DNA from 3 places in the Klebsiella scottii genome. Region 2 is predicted to be linked to each of the others. Evidence: predicted binding sites of a transcription regulator. Region 2 holds the regulator's gene; each other region holds the start of a gene.
The links. The regulator PhoB, encoded in region 2, activates phosphate uptake and scavenging genes when phosphate is short. The targets are predictions, from matches to a motif close to CTGTCATAAAACTGNCNNAT.

Region 1: a site for PhoB is predicted at 3,267-3,286, ahead of kdgR (DNA-binding transcriptional regulator KdgR). Genes of this name have one in related genera too.
Region 3: a site for PhoB is predicted at 4,219-4,238, ahead of serA (phosphoglycerate dehydrogenase). Genes of this name have one in related genera too.

What each region holds. Positions count from the first base shown of each region.
Region 1 is NZ_JARXNI010000020.1:847,549-853,278, forward strand. It holds gene prc (carboxy terminal-processing peptidase) at 1-627, shown strand, start outside; gene htpX (protease HtpX) at 866-1,747, shown strand; gene QFI97_RS11615 (MFS transporter) at 1,827-3,200, opposite strand; gene kdgR (DNA-binding transcriptional regulator KdgR) at 3,378-4,169, shown strand; gene QFI97_RS11625 (YobH family protein) at 4,236-4,475, opposite strand; gene mgrB (PhoP/PhoQ regulatory lipoprotein MgrB) at 4,636-4,779, shown strand; gene QFI97_RS11635 (YebO family protein) at 4,854-5,144, shown strand.
Region 2 is NZ_JARXNI010000020.1:3,164,120-3,169,849, reverse strand. It holds gene sbcC (exonuclease subunit SbcC) at 1-1,859, opposite strand, end outside; gene sbcD (exonuclease subunit SbcD) at 1,856-3,058, opposite strand; gene phoB (phosphate response regulator transcription factor PhoB) at 3,241-3,930, shown strand; gene phoR (phosphate regulon sensor histidine kinase PhoR) at 3,952-5,247, shown strand; gene brnQ (branched-chain amino acid transporter carrier protein BrnQ) at 5,657-5,730, shown strand, end outside.
Region 3 is NZ_JARXNI010000019.1:352,684-358,413, forward strand. It holds gene mscS (small-conductance mechanosensitive channel MscS) at 1-704, shown strand, start outside; gene argO (arginine exporter ArgO) at 860-1,501, shown strand; gene QFI97_RS05470 (oxidative stress defense protein) at 1,585-2,379, shown strand; gene argP (DNA-binding transcriptional regulator ArgP) at 2,433-3,326, opposite strand; gene rpiA (ribose-5-phosphate isomerase RpiA) at 3,494-4,153, shown strand; gene serA (phosphoglycerate dehydrogenase) at 4,425-5,657, shown strand.

The DNA of each region.
Region 1 (5,730 bases), 2.3 Mb from region 2:
TTCGGGAAAGGCACCGTGCAGCAGTACCGCTCGCTGAACCGTATTTACGATCAGATGCTGCGTCCTGACTGGCCGGCGCTGGGTTCCGTGCAGTACACCATCCAGAAGTTCTACCGTATTAACGGCGGCAGTACTCAGCGTAAGGGCGTAACGCCGGACATCATGATGCCAACCGGCACCGAAGATCGCGAGACCGGCGAGCAGTATGAAGATAACGCCCTGCCGTGGGATAGCGTTAATGCAGCGACCTACGTCAAGTCCGGCGACTTAACGCCGTTTGGCCCCGGTTTGCTGAAGCTGCATGATGAGCGGATTGCCAAAGATCCGGAATTCCAGTACATCATGAAGGACATTGCTCGCTATAACGCGATGAAAGACAAGCGCAATATCGTTTCCCTGAACTACGCCCAGCGTGAAAAAGAGAACGAAGAGGATGATGCGACTCGTCTGGCCCGGATTAACGATCGCCTGAAGCGTGAAGGTAAGCCGCAGCTTAAGAAACTGGACGATCTGCCGAAGGATTACCAGGAGCCGGATCCGTATCTTGATGAAACGGTACATATCGCGCTCGACCTGGCCCATCTGGAGAAAGAACAGCCAGCGGTGGAACCACCGGTTAGTCAATAAGCACCCGACGGGCACACATGGTTGTGCCCGTTTTTTTATCTGCTCCTCCCGCCAAAAACCTCGATTCCCCCGTGCCTGATGTCAATATATTATGCAGATGTCAGCGATATGCTACAAAATGTAAAGTTGTGTCTTTCTCGTGACTTAGCGGGGGAGGATGGTTGAAAATTAACGTTGCACCCATACGATATGGGTAATCGCATAGTGCGTTTTGTTAAATCGAGGTTAGAAGAAAATTATGATGCGAATCGCGCTCTTCCTGTTGACCAACCTGGCCGTTATGGCGGTGTTCGGGCTGGTGCTAAGCCTGACGGGAATACAGTCAAGCAGCATGACCGGGCTACTGATCATGGCGCTGCTTTTTGGTTTTGGTGGTTCGATCGTTTCGCTGATGATGTCGAAATGGATGGCGCTAAAATCGGTGGGTGGGGAAGTCATTGAGCAGCCGCGTAATGAAACCGAACGTTGGCTGATGAATACCGTCGCGCAGCAGGCGCAGCAGGCGGGGATCGGCATGCCGCAGGTTGCTATCTACCATGCTCCGGATATTAACGCGTTTGCCACCGGGGCGCGCCGTGACGCTTCGCTGGTTGCCGTCAGCACCGGGCTGCTGCAGAACATGAGCCGTGACGAGGCGGAAGCCGTTATTGCCCATGAAATCAGCCACATTGCCAACGGCGATATGGTGACCATGACGCTGATTCAGGGGGTGGTGAACACCTTCGTTATCTTTATCTCGCGCGTTATCGCGCAAATTGCCGCAGGATTCCTTGGCGGCAACCGCGATGAAGGTGAAAACAGCAACGGCAACCCGCTGATTTACTTTGCCGTCGCCACCGTCCTGGAGCTGGTGTTTGGGATCCTGGCCAGCATCATCACCATGTGGTTCTCGCGCTACCGTGAGTTCCATGCGGATGCGGGCTCTGCCCGTCTGGTCGGCCGTGAGAAAATGATTGCCGCCCTGCAGCGTTTGAAAACCAGCTACGAGCCGCAGGAAGCCAGCAGCATGATGGCGCTGTGCATAAATGGCAAAGCGAAATCTATGAGCGAGCTGTTTATGACACACCCGCCGCTGGATAAACGTATTGAAGCTCTGCGCAGCGGGGAATATCTGAAGTAATCACGTCCTTCCGAGCGCAAAAATAAAAACCGCAGCCTTAACCGGGCTGCGGTTTTTTTTGTGCCGTAATCGGGCCCGGCTACTGTCCGGGACGCGGCTGGGTGACGCGAAGCCCGCTAACGGTGGCCGCAATGACCGCCAGCCCTCCGGCCAGCAGCAGCGCGGTATGAGTGCCGCCGTTGCCTTGCAGATTGAACAGCAGCGCGACCAGCGCCGCGCCGGTGCTTTGCCCCAGCAGTCTGGCGGTACCGAGCATTCCGCTGGCCCCTCCGCTGCGGTGGCTCGGGGCCGATGAGACGATAGTGTGGTTATTCGGCGACTGGAACAGACCGAAACCCGCGCCGCAGAGCGCCATGCGCCAGATAATATCGAGATCGGACGGCGATGAGGGCAGCAGCGCCAGGCCAAACAGACCGCAGGCCATAACCGCCAGTCCCACCGCACCTAGCAGCCCCGCGTGAATTTTCTCAATCAGATAACCCGCCAGCGGCGCCATCACCATCGTCGCTAAAGGCCAGGGCGTCAGCAGCAGCCCGGTCTCCACCTCGCTGCGTCCGATCGTTGCCTGCAGGAAAAAGGGCAGCGAAACCAGCGCCAGCATTTGTGCGCAGAAGGAACAGATTGACGTGCAAATGGAGAGCGAGAACAGCGGGATACGCAGCAGATCAACCGGCAGGAGCGGCACCGGCATCCGCAGCTGGCGGCGAATGAAGAAGAATCCGATAACCAGCATTGCAACCACTTCAGCCAGCACCAGTTGACCGGACTGTCCTTGGGCAAAGCCGCCGAGCGCGGTGATCAGCAGGCCGAAGGTCAGCGCGTTCATGACGGCGCTGGGAAGATCGAAGCGGGTAATTCGGCTGCGGCCGCTGTTGGCCGGCAGGTAGCGTATGGCGAGCGTCAGCGAAACAATCCCCAGCGGAATGTTGATTAAAAACAGCCACTGCCAGGAGGCGATGGAGAGTATCGCGGCGGCAATCGTCGGGCCGGCCGCGGAAGATACGGCGACCACAAACGAGTTGATCCCCATTCCCCGGCCAAGGAAGCGCTTCGGGAAGATAAGACGAATGAGCGCGGTATTCACGCTCATCAGCGCGGCGCCGCCGAGCCCTTGAGCGACGCGGGCGAGAGTCAGCATCTCAAGCGAGTGGGAGAGGGCGCAGGCCAGTGAGGTAAAGGTAAAAACCAGCAAACCGATTTTGTAGATGCGCCGATAGCCAAACATATCGCCCAAAAAGGAGAGCGGCAATAGCGCAATAACGATGGCGATTTGGTAAGCGTTGACTATCCAGATTGAGGCGGCGGGCGAAGCGTTAAGATCTGTGGCGATGGTCGGCAGGGCCACGTTAGCAATGGCGCCGTCGAGTACGGCCATCGCTATGCCTAAAACGATGGTCAGAATGGCGCCGTAACGCTGCGGCAGGGGCAGACCATCGGAAACGTTTTTATCCATGTTAAGTTTGTGTCTTTATCGTGACTATTCTCTGGGTAATGATTTTAGCATTGATTATTCGGCTGTATGTCGCAGATTTGTAACGAATGGGCAGAAGAACGATTGCGGGCATCGGGTTGCGAATTTATAATAAAAACCGGTTCTAATTTTTATAAAACAGTAGCGATGAGGTGATAAATGGCAGTTGCAGATTTGGATAAACAGCCAGATTCTGTCTCTTCAGTATTGAAGGTTTTTGGCATCCTGCAGGCGCTTGGCGAAGAGCGTGAAATTGGTATTACCGAACTATCTCAGCGCGTTATGATGTCAAAAAGCACCGTTTATCGCTTTTTGCAGACTATGAAGTCGCTGGGCTATGTCGCCCAGGAAGGTGAGTCTGAGAAATACTCCCTGACGCTGAAGCTGTTCGAGCTCGGCGCGCGTGCGCTGCAGAATGTCGATCTGGTGCGCAGCGCGGATATCCAGATGCGCGAACTATCGCGCCTGACGAAAGAGACTATCCATCTCGGTGCGCTGGATGAGGACAGTATTGTCTACATCCATAAAATCGATTCGATGTACAACCTGCGCATGTATTCGCGCATTGGCCGCCGCAACCCGCTGTACAGCACCGCAATCGGCAAAGTGCTGCTGGCGTGGCGCGATCGTGCCGAAGTGGAGCAGATTCTCGAAGACGTCGAATATAAGCGCAGCACCGACCGGACGATTACCAGCACCGAAGAGCTGCTGGGGGTGCTGGACAGCGTTCGTCAGCAGGGCTATGGCGAAGACAATGAAGAGCAGGAAGAGGGGCTACGCTGCATTGGTGTACCGGTCTTCGACCGCTTTGGCGTAGTGATTGCCGGGTTGAGTATTTCGTTCCCGACGCTGCGCTTCTCGGAAGAGCGGCTGCACGAATACGTTGAAATGCTGCATACCGCGGCGCGTAAAATTTCTGAACAGATGGGCTATAACGACTATCCGTTCTGATCGCGGCAGGCGTTAGCTGCGTCGGGCTACTGCGGGAAGAGGGTTCCTGCCGTAGCCCGAAGCGGATTAACCTTTGTCGATAACGGTTTCGCTTTTGCGCAGAACCGGACAGTCAGTCAGGCCAATAATACCGCTATCAGAATGAACGTACTGTACGGTGCTGGTGCCGCGGGCGGTCAGATACTTACACTGGAGGCCCAGCCCCGCTGCGTTCTCATTGCTACCAATCAACATGCCGTAGCCGCTTAATAATACGCCAATCCATAAGATAGCCAGTACCACAATCGTACGAATGATCAATCGCATTGTTGCCTCATAATTTGTATTATCCTCGGCGTTTATTTTGACAGGTACACGAGTTGAAACAAGTCTATGATTCTTAAACTTGCCTTTCGTATTACAGTTAGCCGCGGTTTAAGATGAGCGTGCTATCCTGGCAACATCTGGTATTGATGCGGAGTGTGGAGTGAAAAAATTACGCTGGGTTTTGCTGATTGTTGTCATAGCGGGCTGTTTGTTGCTGTGGACTCAGATGCTTAACGTAATGTGCGATCAGGATGTGCAGTTTTTCAGCGGCATCTGCACCATCAACAAATTCATCCCCTGGTAAGACATTTTTATAACGACTGATTTTCTTCTGCTGCGCGGGTGGTAGAATAAACGCCTTCTCTTTGAGGTGGTGAAATGAGTGAGTTACTAAGTTCTGGGATCGTAAATCTGGCATCGCTGGCGCTTTCTATTGTGCTGTTGCTTGTCGGCCTGTTGTTATGGTTTTTTGTTAATCGCGCAAGTTCGCGCGCCAACGAGCAGATTGCCCTGCTGCAGGCTCTGCTGGATCAGCAAAAGCGCCAGAACGCGCTGCTGCGTCGTCTCTGCGAAGCCAATGAGCCGGAGAAGGAAGAGGCTACCGGACCTTCAGCCGTTGAGAAGGGGAAGGATGACGACGACTTTATCCGTCTCGTCGCTGAACGGTAGCTGATAAACGGGTGTACACCGCCTTGGTGTACGCCTGCCTCATCGCCTTGCGCAATAACTTATTCTTATCCTTTTGTCCTGATTGCCACATTTCTTAGGCTACTTAATGTGTTAGCGATCGCAATTTTATCCAATAAGCTATGGATTTTTGAGCTAATCAAATAAAATAATAACATCGTGATTTAATTGCATGATGAAAGAAAGTGTCATCGAAATTTCATTATTCAGGTGCAATATAAACACTATTTATAGTGGGGCGAACAACATTTAATTAACCCTGCATATTCTCGGCCTAAGCCAATTTTCAACTATCAATATGCGCGTTTATGCGCATCGTTATGCACGTACCCTGCCGCAACCCCCTGAAAACTGGCAGGGTGCATGCCTGCCGGCCTGGATGGACCGAAGTTGTTGAGCAATGGTGAAAAAGTTGCCACGCTCATCCATGCGTAATTGTATGTTTGCCGCGCTGGGCGGGATTAACGACGGGGCGGAAAAGGCGCATAAACGTGCAGTTGGTCAAATGATTCCCTTATATTTTGTGCGAAGGATCGAGACCCGTTTAAAAATGGCTTGCCATTATTAA
Region 2 (5,730 bases):
GCGAGCCGCTGCTGATGCTGATACAGCTGCTGCTCCAGCTCCTGCTGGGCCTCCAGCCAGCCGGAAATATCATCCTCTGGCTGCAGGTCAATGCGCAGTTCGCCGGTGACGGCCTGCCACTGAGAGGTAAGCGCTTGCTCCTGCTGGAGCAGCGATTCTCGCTCCTCTTTTTGTTTAAGTTGTTGTTTCAACAGCGCATCCAGCTCGCCGCGCAGCTGGGCGCCTTCTTCCGCCAGCTGTTTAACCTCGCGCTCCAGGGCTTCGCGGCGGGCCTGATTAACGCCGGGCGTCAGCGCCCGATATTCGGCGACTGCCGGGTGTTCGCAGGAGCCGCAGAGCGGGCAAGGCGCGCCGGGCTGCAGGCGCGCGCGCTCCTCTTCCAGTCCGGCAATCCGCGCTTCCAGCTCGCAAATGGCTTTTACATCGCTGAACTGCTGGTTTTTATCTTTATAAGCCTGGCGGCGCTGGGTCAGCGTCGTTTCCAGCTTCTCCCGCTCCTCGCGGCCGGCCTGCTCTGTCGCCTGCAGCTGGCTGAGGCGCTGGCGCAGGGGCAGCAGACGGCTGTGCAGGGCTGCCAGCTGCTGACGCTGCGGGCGGGCGGCGGCGTGGCGGGCAAGGTCGTCGCGCAGCCGATCGGCATCCAGCGCCAGCGTCGCCGGCGGCAGTTCGCCGAGCCGACGGCGGGTTTCCGCCAGCCGCTGCTCCAGCCCGGCCTGCTGCTGCGCGTCGCGCGCCTGCTGCTGGAACGCCGCCCGCCAGCCCGCCAGGGCATTGCCCCACTGACGATAGCGGTCGTTGGCCTGCAGCCATTCGGCGAGCGACTGGTGGGTCTGCTGCAGCTGGCTCGTTTGCTGTCGCGCCGCGAGACGAATACCTGCCCGCAGACGCAGTCGTTCGTGTAAGCGAGTATTTACTTCTTCCACCTGGCGGCGGGTCTGCGCCAGCGCGGCGGCCTGCTCCTGCTGTCGGGTCCACAGCGGACGCAGCTGGTCGGCAGGCTGGGCCTGCTCCAGCGCCGCAAGCTGCGGCCGGGCCTGCTCCAGCGCCTGCTGCGCCTCGCGTAACCGTGCCTGGGTCTGTATCTCATCGCGGCTTAGCTCCTGCTGGCGCAGCAGCCATTGCCGCGTATTTTGCTCGCGGGCCTGCTCGGCGAGCCGCTGCTGCTCTTCAGCAGTAAGTACTTGCAAACTTTGCTGCAGCGCCTGCTGCTGCTCATCGCTTAACAGCACAACGCCGGAGGCCTGGGCCTGCAGTTTTTCCAGCTCGCTGCGGGCGAGCTTGTGCTTTTCAAACACCTGGGCGGAGATCTGACCGTAAATTTCGGTGCCGGTGAGCTCTTCCAGCAGCTCCGCGCGCTCTTTGGGTTTGGCGTTAAGAAAGGCGGCGAACTGGCCCTGGGAGAGGAGCATCGAGCGGGTAAAGCGGCCGTAATCGAGGCCGGTGAGCGCGGCGGTCATCTCCAGCTTGTCTTTGACTTTGTCGGCAAGGATTTGCCCATCGTCGCAGCGGGCCAGCTCGACACGGGGCGCCTGCAGGTTGCCGTCGGGCTGGTTGCGCGCGCGGTTCTGGCTCCAGAAGGCGCGGTAGGCGGTGCCTTTTACCTCAAATTCAACTTCTGCCAGGCATTCGGCGGTATTGCGGGTCATCAGATCGTTTTGCGATTGCGACACGCTGCTCAGGCGCGGCGTTTCGTGGTACAGCGCGAGGCAGATAGCGTCCAGCAGCGTCGTTTTCCCGGCGCCCGTCGGCCCGACGATCGCAAACAGCCCGTTGCTGGCGAACGGTTCGGCGGTGAAGTCGATTTTCCACTCGCCTTTCAATGAGTTAAGGTTTTTCAGGCGCAGACTCAGAATTTTCACAGGTGCTCCTCACCGTTCAGGCTGTGCAGCGTTTCGTTAAACAGCTGTTCGAGGCGCTGCTGCTGCTGCTCTTCGAGACTCTCCAGCGCCAGGCGACGGGCAAAAACGTCCTCAACCCGCAGTTCGCTGAGGGTTTCCCGCCGCTCTCCGGCCAGGATGCGCTCGCGCTGGGCGCGGCTGCGGCGCACCAGCAGCACTTCGACCGGCAGCTCTTCGCAGCGGGTCTGAATCTGGCGCTGAATATCGTGCAGGTATTCGTCGCTGGTGATTTCAATATCCAGCCAGGTGGCGGGCAGCTCCGCGCTATCCTGCCACTGGTCAAGCTGTTCGCTTATGCTGGCAAAATCGCCTTTTAGCACCGCCAGCGGCTGGACTATCGGCACCGTCAGCGGGCTAACGTCCGTCAGGCGGCCGTCGGTAAAGGTCACCAGATTGACGCTTTTATTTTTCCCGGTCTCATCAAAGCTCAGGGAGATTGGCGAACCGCTGTAGCGTATATGCTCGCAGCCGCCGACGATCTGCGCCCGGTGGATATGACCCAGCGCGATATAGTCTGCAGGAGGGAAATGGCTGGCCGGGAAGGCATCGAGGGTGCCGATATAGATCTCGCGCACCGCATCGCTTTTGCTGGCGCCGACGGTGGTCAGGTGGCCGCTGGCGATAATCGGCAGCGTTTGGTCGCCGCGCAGGGCGCAGGCCTGCTGGTACTGCTGCTGATAATAGTCGCTGATGGCGGTGAGCAGCAGCTGCTGCTTTTCACCGCTGGAGTGCCCGGCCTGGCTGGTGACCAGCTCGCGCGGGCGCAGGAAGGGGACCGGGCAGAATATTGCGCCCGGCGCGCCGTCGCGCAGCGGCAGAACGAAGGGAGCGTGGCCGGCGTTAGCCACGACCGTGGTTTTTAAAAAGGCCAGGATGTCGCGCGATTCATTCAGCGTGGCGACCGAATCATGGTTGCCCGCCAGCACCACCAGCCGACAGCCGGTTTGCTGAAGCTGAACCACGAAGTGGTTATACAGCTCGCGGGCGTAGCTCGGCGGCGAGCCGGTATCAAAGATATCGCCGGCGACAATAATGGCATCGACCTCGTGCTCCTGCGCGCTGGCCAGCAGCCAGTCGAGAAAGGCCGCATGCTCAGCGGCGCGGCTTTTGCTGTAAAAGTTTTGCCCGAGATGCCAGTCAGAGGTGTGAATGATGCGCATAAATATTCCGTAGCCTAAGAGCGTTGCCGCCATTATACCATCGACGGAAGGGGAGTTAAGTGCGTGTCACAATTCAAAATCCTCGATCGTCATACGGCCATTTTTTTTCATAAATCTGTCACAAAACTGACGCATAATGGCGCCGCACTCTATACTGATGGCTAAAAAATACAGGGTAAATAATGGCGAGAAGAATTCTGGTCGTTGAAGATGAAGCTCCAATCCGCGAAATGGTCTGCTTTGTTCTGGAGCAAAACGGCTTTCAGCCCGTCGAGGCGGAAGATTATGACAGCGCGGTGAACCAACTCAATGAACCCTGGCCTGATCTGATTCTCCTTGACTGGATGCTGCCAGGCGGATCGGGTCTGCAGTTTATCAAACTGCTCAAGCGTGAGGCGATGACCCGCGATATTCCGGTGGTCATGCTAACCGCTCGCGGCGAAGAGGAAGATCGCGTTCGTGGCCTGGAGACCGGCGCCGATGATTACATCACCAAGCCTTTCTCGCCGAAAGAGCTGGTGGCGCGAATCAAAGCCGTGATGCGGCGAATCTCACCGATGGCGGTGGAAGAGGTGATTGAAATGCAGGGGCTGAGCCTCGATCCTTCCTCCCATCGCGTGATGACCGGTGAAAACCCGCTGGACATGGGGCCGACCGAGTTTAAGTTATTACACTTCTTTATGACCCACCCGGAACGCGTATACAGCCGCGAGCAGCTGCTGAATCACGTCTGGGGGACCAACGTGTATGTAGAAGACCGAACGGTAGACGTGCATATTCGCCGTCTGCGTAAAGCGCTGGAACAGAGTGGCCATGACCGGATGGTACAAACGGTTCGCGGCACGGGATATCGTTTCTCCGCCCGTTTCTGAATGTCGACAGGAGTGTGAACCGTGCTGGAACGGCTGTCATGGAAAAGGCTGGCGCTTGAGCTTTTCTTATGTTGTATCCCGGCCCTGATTCTCGGGGCGGTATTTGGTCATTTGCCGTGGTTTTTACTGGCGGCGGTGACCGGACTTCTTATCTGGCATTTCTGGAATTTATTACGCCTCTCATGGTGGCTGTGGGTGGACCGCAGCATGACGCCACCGCCGGGAAGCGGCAGCTGGGAACCGCTGCTGTACGGCCTCCACCAGATGCAGATGCGTAATAAAAAACGCCGACGCGAGCTGGGCAGCCTGATCAAACGCTTTCGCAGCGGGGCGGAATCGCTGCCCGATGCGGTGGTGCTGACCACGGAGGAGGGGGCGATCTTCTGGTGTAACGGCCTTGCACAGCAGATCCTCAATCTGCGCTGGCCGGACGACAGCGGACAAAACATCCTTAACCTCCTGCGCTACCCTGAATTTGCCAACTACCTAAAAAACAAGGATTTCAGTAAACCGCTCAATCTGATCCTTAATAACTCCCGTCATCTGGAAATTCGCGTGATGCCCTACAGCGACAAGCAGATGCTGATGGTGGCGCGCGACGTGACGCAGATGCACCAGCTTGAAGGGGCGCGGCGCAACTTTTTTGCTAACGTCAGCCACGAGCTGCGCACGCCGCTAACGGTGCTGCAGGGGTATCTGGAGATGATGCAGGAGCAGGTGCTGGAAGGGGTGACGCGGGAAAAAGCCCTGCATACCATGCGCGAGCAAACCCAGCGTATGGAGGGGTTAGTTAAACAGCTGCTGACGCTATCGCGCATTGAGGCGGCCCCGGTTCTGGCGATGAACGACAAAATCGACGTACCGATGATGCTGCGGGTTGTCGAGCGGGAGGCGCAAACTCTCAGCCAGAAAAAGCATACGCTGCACTTTGTGGTCGATGAGTCGCTGCAGGTTCTCGGTAATGATGAGCAGCTGCGCAGCGCGATCTCGAATCTGGTGTATAACGCGATCAACCATACTCCGGAGGGCACGGAGATTACCGTCAGCTGGCAGAAAGCGCCGCACGGCGCGCTGTTTAGCGTTGAGGATAACGGCCCGGGGATTGCGCCCGAGCACATTCCGCGGCTCACCGAGCGCTTCTATCGCGTGGATAAAGCGCGCTCGCGGCAAACCGGAGGCAGCGGTCTGGGGCTGGCGATCGTAAAACATGCGGTTAATCATCACGACAGCCGGCTGGATATTGAGAGCACGCCCGGCAAGGGAACGCGGTTTAGCTTCCTGCTGCCGGAACGTTTGATTGCCAAAAAAAGCGACTAACCGCCGCTCTGTCAACATAACTTGTCAATGACCAGCTTAGGCTGGTCATTTTCGTTTGCAGTCAATTTTCAGCTGCGTAATTAACGAACGCCCGCTGCTTTTTTGTTCGCATGATTAGCCATATGTTTTCCTTCATTATGGTTAATAACGCCAGGTATTAATGCAGACTTAGCATAATCATCTGCTTTTACGATCCCGCCTTGCTTTAAAACGTTATAAGCGTTTAAATTGCGCCCCATGCAGTCGTAGACAGACTGTTTTTGCGTGGTAATTCAAAAAACAATTCTTTCCCACGCCGCTTCGGGAGCATATCTCGCTGAGTTTCCGGCAATAGCCGCTGTATCATCCCTAAGGGAAGGCACGGTATTTTTCCGTTTAACACCACCACATCCACAGGCAGTATGAATTTATGACCCATCAGTTAAAATCTCGCGACATCATAGCGTTGGGCTTTATGACCTTCGCGCTGTTCGTCGGTGCAGG
Region 3 (5,730 bases), on a different contig from region 2:
TTAATCGTCTGATGCTGGCGCGTAAGATTGATGCCACCGTTGCCGATTTTCTTTCCGCGCTGGTGCGCTACGCCGTTATCGCCTTTACCCTGATTGCCGCCTTAGGCCGCGTAGGCGTGCAGACGGCGTCGGTGATTGCCGTACTCGGTGCCGCCGGTTTAGCCGTTGGTCTGGCGCTGCAGGGCTCGCTGTCTAACCTCGCCGCTGGCGTGCTGCTGGTGATGTTCCGCCCGTTCCGCGCGGGTGAATACGTCGATCTCGGCGGCGTGGCCGGTACCGTGCTGAACGTGCAGATTTTCTCCACGACCATGCGTACTGCCGATGGCAAAATTGTGGTGATCCCGAACGGTAAAATTATCGCCGGTAATATCATTAACTTTTCGCGTGAGCCGGTTCGCCGCAACGAATTTATTATTGGCGTTGCCTACGATGCCGATATTGATAAAGTGAAACAGCTGCTGACCAATATTATCGAATCAGACGATCGTATCCTGAAAGATCGTGAAAGGACCGTACGCCTGAATGAGCTGGGCGCGTCGTCGGTTAACTACGTGATCCGCGTCTGGAGCCAGAGCAGCGATCTGCAAAGCGTTTACTGGGATGTTCTGGAGCGTATCAAGCGCGACTTTGATGCCAACGGTATCAGCTTCCCGTACCCGCAGATGGACGTGCACGTTATCCGTCCGCAGGAGCAGGCGGAGTAGCTCAGCGCCAGCAATAACCTAAGGCCAGCACCTGCTGGCCTTTATTGTATCTGTATTATTAGCCTGGCTTATTAATGATTAATATTATCAATTTCCTCTAATGATTTGTTCGCGCTATATTCACCTGCATTAACGACCTCATCGGAAAAACCACTATGTTATCGTATTACTTTCAGGGGCTTGCCCTGGGAGCGGCTATGATTTTGCCGCTTGGCCCGCAGAATGCGTTTGTAATGAATCAGGGGATTCGCCGCCAGTATCATCTGATGATTGCGCTGCTGTGCGCCATTAGCGATCTGCTGCTGATCTGCGCCGGTATCTTTGGCGGCAGCGCGCTGCTGATGCAATCGCCGTGGCTGCTGGCGCTGGTAACCTGGGGCGGCGTGGCCTTCCTGTTATGGTATGGTTTCGGCGCGCTGAAAACGGCTTTTAGTAACAATCTGGAACTGGCGAGTGCGGAGGTGATGAAGCAGGGGCGCTGGAAAATTATTGTCACCATGCTGGCGGTAACCTGGCTGAATCCGCACGTCTATCTCGATACTTTCGTGGTGCTCGGCAGCCTGGGCGGGCAGCTGGCGGTTGAGCCGAAGCGCTGGTTTGCGCTCGGCACCATCAGCGCCTCGTTCCTGTGGTTCTTCGGCCTGGCTCTGCTGGCGGCCTGGCTGGCGCCGCGTTTGCGCACCGCCCGGGCGCAGCGGATCATTAACGTGCTGGTTGGCCTGGTGATGTGGCTGATCGCCGTCCAGCTGGCGAAAGATGGCTTTTTACACGTACAGGCGCTGCTCAACCAGGCTTAGTCCGATGGACTTTTCGCTTATACGCGTTAAGCTTGCTGGCATGCGTCCGTATATGGGCGACCAATGTAGATGGAGAAACGACAGTGAAGTTAAAGCTCATGGCCCTGGCGGCAGCGATCGGATTCAGCTCAATGGCAGCTCAGGCAAATGAATTGCCAAATGGCCCCCACATTGTGACTTCGGGGACCGCCAGCGTTGCTGCGGCGCCCGATATTGCGACCCTGGCAATTGAGGTCAACGTGGCCGCGAAAGATGCCGCATCGGCGAAAAAGCAGGCCGATGACCGCGTTGCGCAATACCTCTCTTTCCTGGAAAAGAACGGCATCGCCAAGAAGGATATCAACTCCGCGAACTTACGCACCCAGCCTGACTATGATTACCAGAATGGCAAAAGCATCCTGAAAGGCTACCGTGCCGTGCGCACTGTCGAAGTGACGTTGCGCCAGCTGGACAAGCTTAACGGTCTGCTGGACGGCGCGTTGAAGGCCGGTCTGAACGAAGTTCGCTCCGTATCGCTGGGCGTTGCGCAACCGGATGCCTATAAAGATAAGGCGCGTAAGGCGGCGATCGACGACGCCGTGCACCAGGCTCAGGAGCTGGCTGCCGGCTTCCATAGCAAGCTGGGCCCGGTTTATAGCGTTCGCTACCATGTCTCGAACTATCAGCCGAGCCCGATGGTTCGCATGATGAAAGCCGCCGATGCCGCGCCGGTTTCCGCCCAGGAAACCTACGAGCAGGCGACGATTCAGTTTGACGATCAGGTGGATGTGGTCTTTGAGCTGCAGCCAGCCCAGCCAGCCCAGCCAGCCCAGCCAGCCCAGCCAGCCCAGCCAGCCCAGCCGGCGGCGCCGGAGAAACCGGCCGCCGCGGCGCAGTAAGCCAGATGCAAAAAAGCCACTTCAGCTGAAGTGGCTTTTTTTATGCCCGGCGTTTAGTCCTGGCGCAGCACCTTGTGACCGTAGGCAATCAGCGCATCGGTGACCCGGCGCATCATCCGGCTTTCCGGCGCGAAACGATGCCAGTAGAGCATCCGGCGCTGGAACAGGCCCGGCGTTAAATCGATAAGCTCGCCGCTGTTCAGCTCTTTCTCAATCTGCAGATGCGGGATCATACAGCAGGTGGTGCCCTGACGGGCGAGCTGCACAAAGGCCTCCGATGAGTTAACGATATGACAAGGCACGCTGCCCGGCGGCAGATCGAAGTTCTGCTGCAAAAACGCCTGGTGCATGTCGTCGAGATGATCGAAGGCCACCACCGGCGCTTTGAGCAATGCCGAGCGGGTTACGCCATTGGGAAAATAGCGTTGCGCAAACTCTTTCGAGGCGACAAACAGGTAGTCCAGCGCCCCGAGCTGATCGACCAGGCAGCTTGGCAGCGCCTGCGGCTGAATACTGACCGCCCCGACAACCTCGCCGCGGCGCAGGCGCTCCTGGGTGCGGGTTTCGTCTTCCACCTGCAGGTTCAGGCGAATAGGGGAGTCGGAAAGCACGCTGGAGAGCGCCGGCAGCAGCCAGGTCGCCAGACTGTCGGCGTTCACCGCCAGCGACAGCAGCAGCGGCGTGGATCCGGTTTGCTCATCTCCCAGCCACTCCTCTTCCAGCAGCTCAACCTGGCGCAGCAGGGCCAGCAGCTTCTGCCCCTGCTCGGTAGGACGCGGCGGTACGGTACGCACCAGCAGCGGCTGGCCGAACATGTTTTCCAGCTGTTTAATACGCTGAGAGACGGCGGACTGTGTAATGCATAGCTTCTGCGCGGCGCGCTCAAACCCGCGTTCTCTTATCACCGCGTCCAGCGCTTGTAGTGTTCTGTAGTCCGGTCGTTTCATTGCTCTGGCGTACCCCCATAACTTTTCATTAACTCGCACTATGACATAAATTTCTTTTTGATGAAGACGAAAATAGTCTGCTCAGTTGTGTGATCCCCGTCGCAGGGACAATAACACCCCCGATGTTCTATAATGCGCCTCAGGTATTCACATCTCGGACCATAATCATGACGCAAGATGAACTGAAAAAAGCAGTAGGCTGGGCGGCATTGCAGTATGTACAGCCGGGCACCATCGTCGGTGTCGGCACCGGCTCCACGGCCGCGCATTTTATTGATGCGCTGGGCACAATGAAAGGGCAGATCGAGGGTGCCGTTTCCAGCTCCGATGCCTCCACCGAAAAACTGAAAAGCCTTGGTATTCCGGTTTTCGATCTCAATAGCGTCGACCGTCTGGGAATTTACGTTGACGGCGCCGATGAGATCAACGGCCATATGCAGATGATTAAAGGCGGCGGCGCGGCGTTGACCCGCGAGAAGATTATCGCCTCGGTTGCGGACAAGTTTATCTGTATCGCCGACGCCTCCAAGCAGGTCGATATCCTCGGCAAATTCCCGCTGCCGGTAGAAGTTATTCCTATGGCTCGTAGCGCCGTGGCGCGTGAACTGGTGAAGCTCGGCGGCCGTCCGGAGTACCGCCAGGGCGTGATCACCGATAACGGTAACGTTATCCTCGACGTTTTCGGCCTCGAAATCCTCGACGCGATCGCGCTGGAAAATGCCATTAACGGTATCCCTGGCGTAGTGACCGTGGGGCTGTTTGCCAACCGTGGCGCCGATGTCGCGCTGATCGGCACCGCCGATGGCGTCAAAACCATCGTAAAATAATCCGCTCGGAGGGAGCGCGAATCGCTCCCTCGCAAATATTTTTTCTCCAGGCTGAATTTGGTGACTTCTGTCACATTTATGCAACTAGCCTGAGTAACAATCTACCTTTCTTTCCCTTTCTGGTTTTTTGTCCTGCTATTTCCCTCTGAGTGATATTTCTTCAGGACGTCGACGCAAACGTTCATATTGCCGCGATAGTTTTTTTTGATATGTTGCTGGGATGAAGTGTCGTTCCGCACGACATCAGATAAGACAAAAACAGGACGGGGAAATGGCTAAGGTATCACTGGAAAAAGACAAGATTAAGTTTCTGCTGGTTGAAGGTGTGCATCAAAAAGCGGTGGATAACCTCCGCGCTGCAGGCTATACCAACATTGAATTTCACAAAGGCGCGCTGGATAGCGAAGCGCTGAAAGCATCGATCCGTGATGCCCATTTCATTGGCCTGCGCTCCCGTACTCATTTGACGGAAGAGATTTTCGCTGCCGCAGAAAAACTGGTCGCCGTCGGCTGCTTCTGTATCGGAACCAATCAGGTTGATTTGGACGCTGCGGCCAAACGCGGTATCCCCGTTTTTAACGCCCCGTTTTCTAACACCCGCTCCGTTGCCGAACTGGTCATTGGCGAGCTGCTGCTGATGCTGCGCGGCGTCCCTGAAGCTAACGCCAAAGCGCACCGCGGCGTGTGGAACAAACTGGCGGTCGGCAGCTTTGAAGCGCGTGGCAAAAAGCTGGGTATTATCGGCTACGGCCATATCGGTACGCAGCTGGGCATTCTGGCCGAATCGCTGGGGATGCACGTCTATTTCTATGATATTGAAAGTAAACTCACGCTCGGTAACGCCACCCAGGTGCAGCATCTCTCCGACCTGCTGAACATGAGCGACGTGGTGAGCCTGCACGTGCCGGAAAATGCCTCCACCAAAAATATGATGGGCGCGGAAGAGCTGGCGCTGATGAAGCCTGGCGCGCTGCTGATCAACGCCTCTCGCGGCACCGTGGTCGATATCCCGGCCCTGTGCGATGCGCTGGCGAGCAAGCATCTGGCAGGCGCGGCAATTGACGTCTTCCCTACCGAACCGGCGACCAACAGCGATCCGTTCACCTCGCCGCTGTGCGAGTTCGACAACGTGATCCTGACGCCGCATATCGGCGGCTCTACCCAGGAAGCGCAGGAGAACATCGGTCTGGAAGTGGCGGGCAAGCTGGCGAAGTATTCCGACAACGGCTCAACCCTTTCTGCGGTTAACTTCCCGGAAGTGTCGCTGCCGCTGCACGGCGGCCGCCGTCTGCTGCATATCCACGAAAACCGTCCGGGCGTACTGACCGCAATCAACCAGATCTTTGCCGCTCAGAGCATCAACATCGCGGCGCAGTATCTACAAACCACCCCGCAGATGGGCTATGTGGTTATCGATATTGAAGCCGAAGAGGATGTGGCGCAGCAGGCGCTGCTGGCAATGAAGGCGATTCCGGGCACCATCCGCGCGCGTCTGTTGTTCTAATCTTTTTGCGACTGGCGGGCCGGCTAGCGGCCTGCCTGAATCAGCTTAAAGCGTCATCCGCGTCGGTTAACCC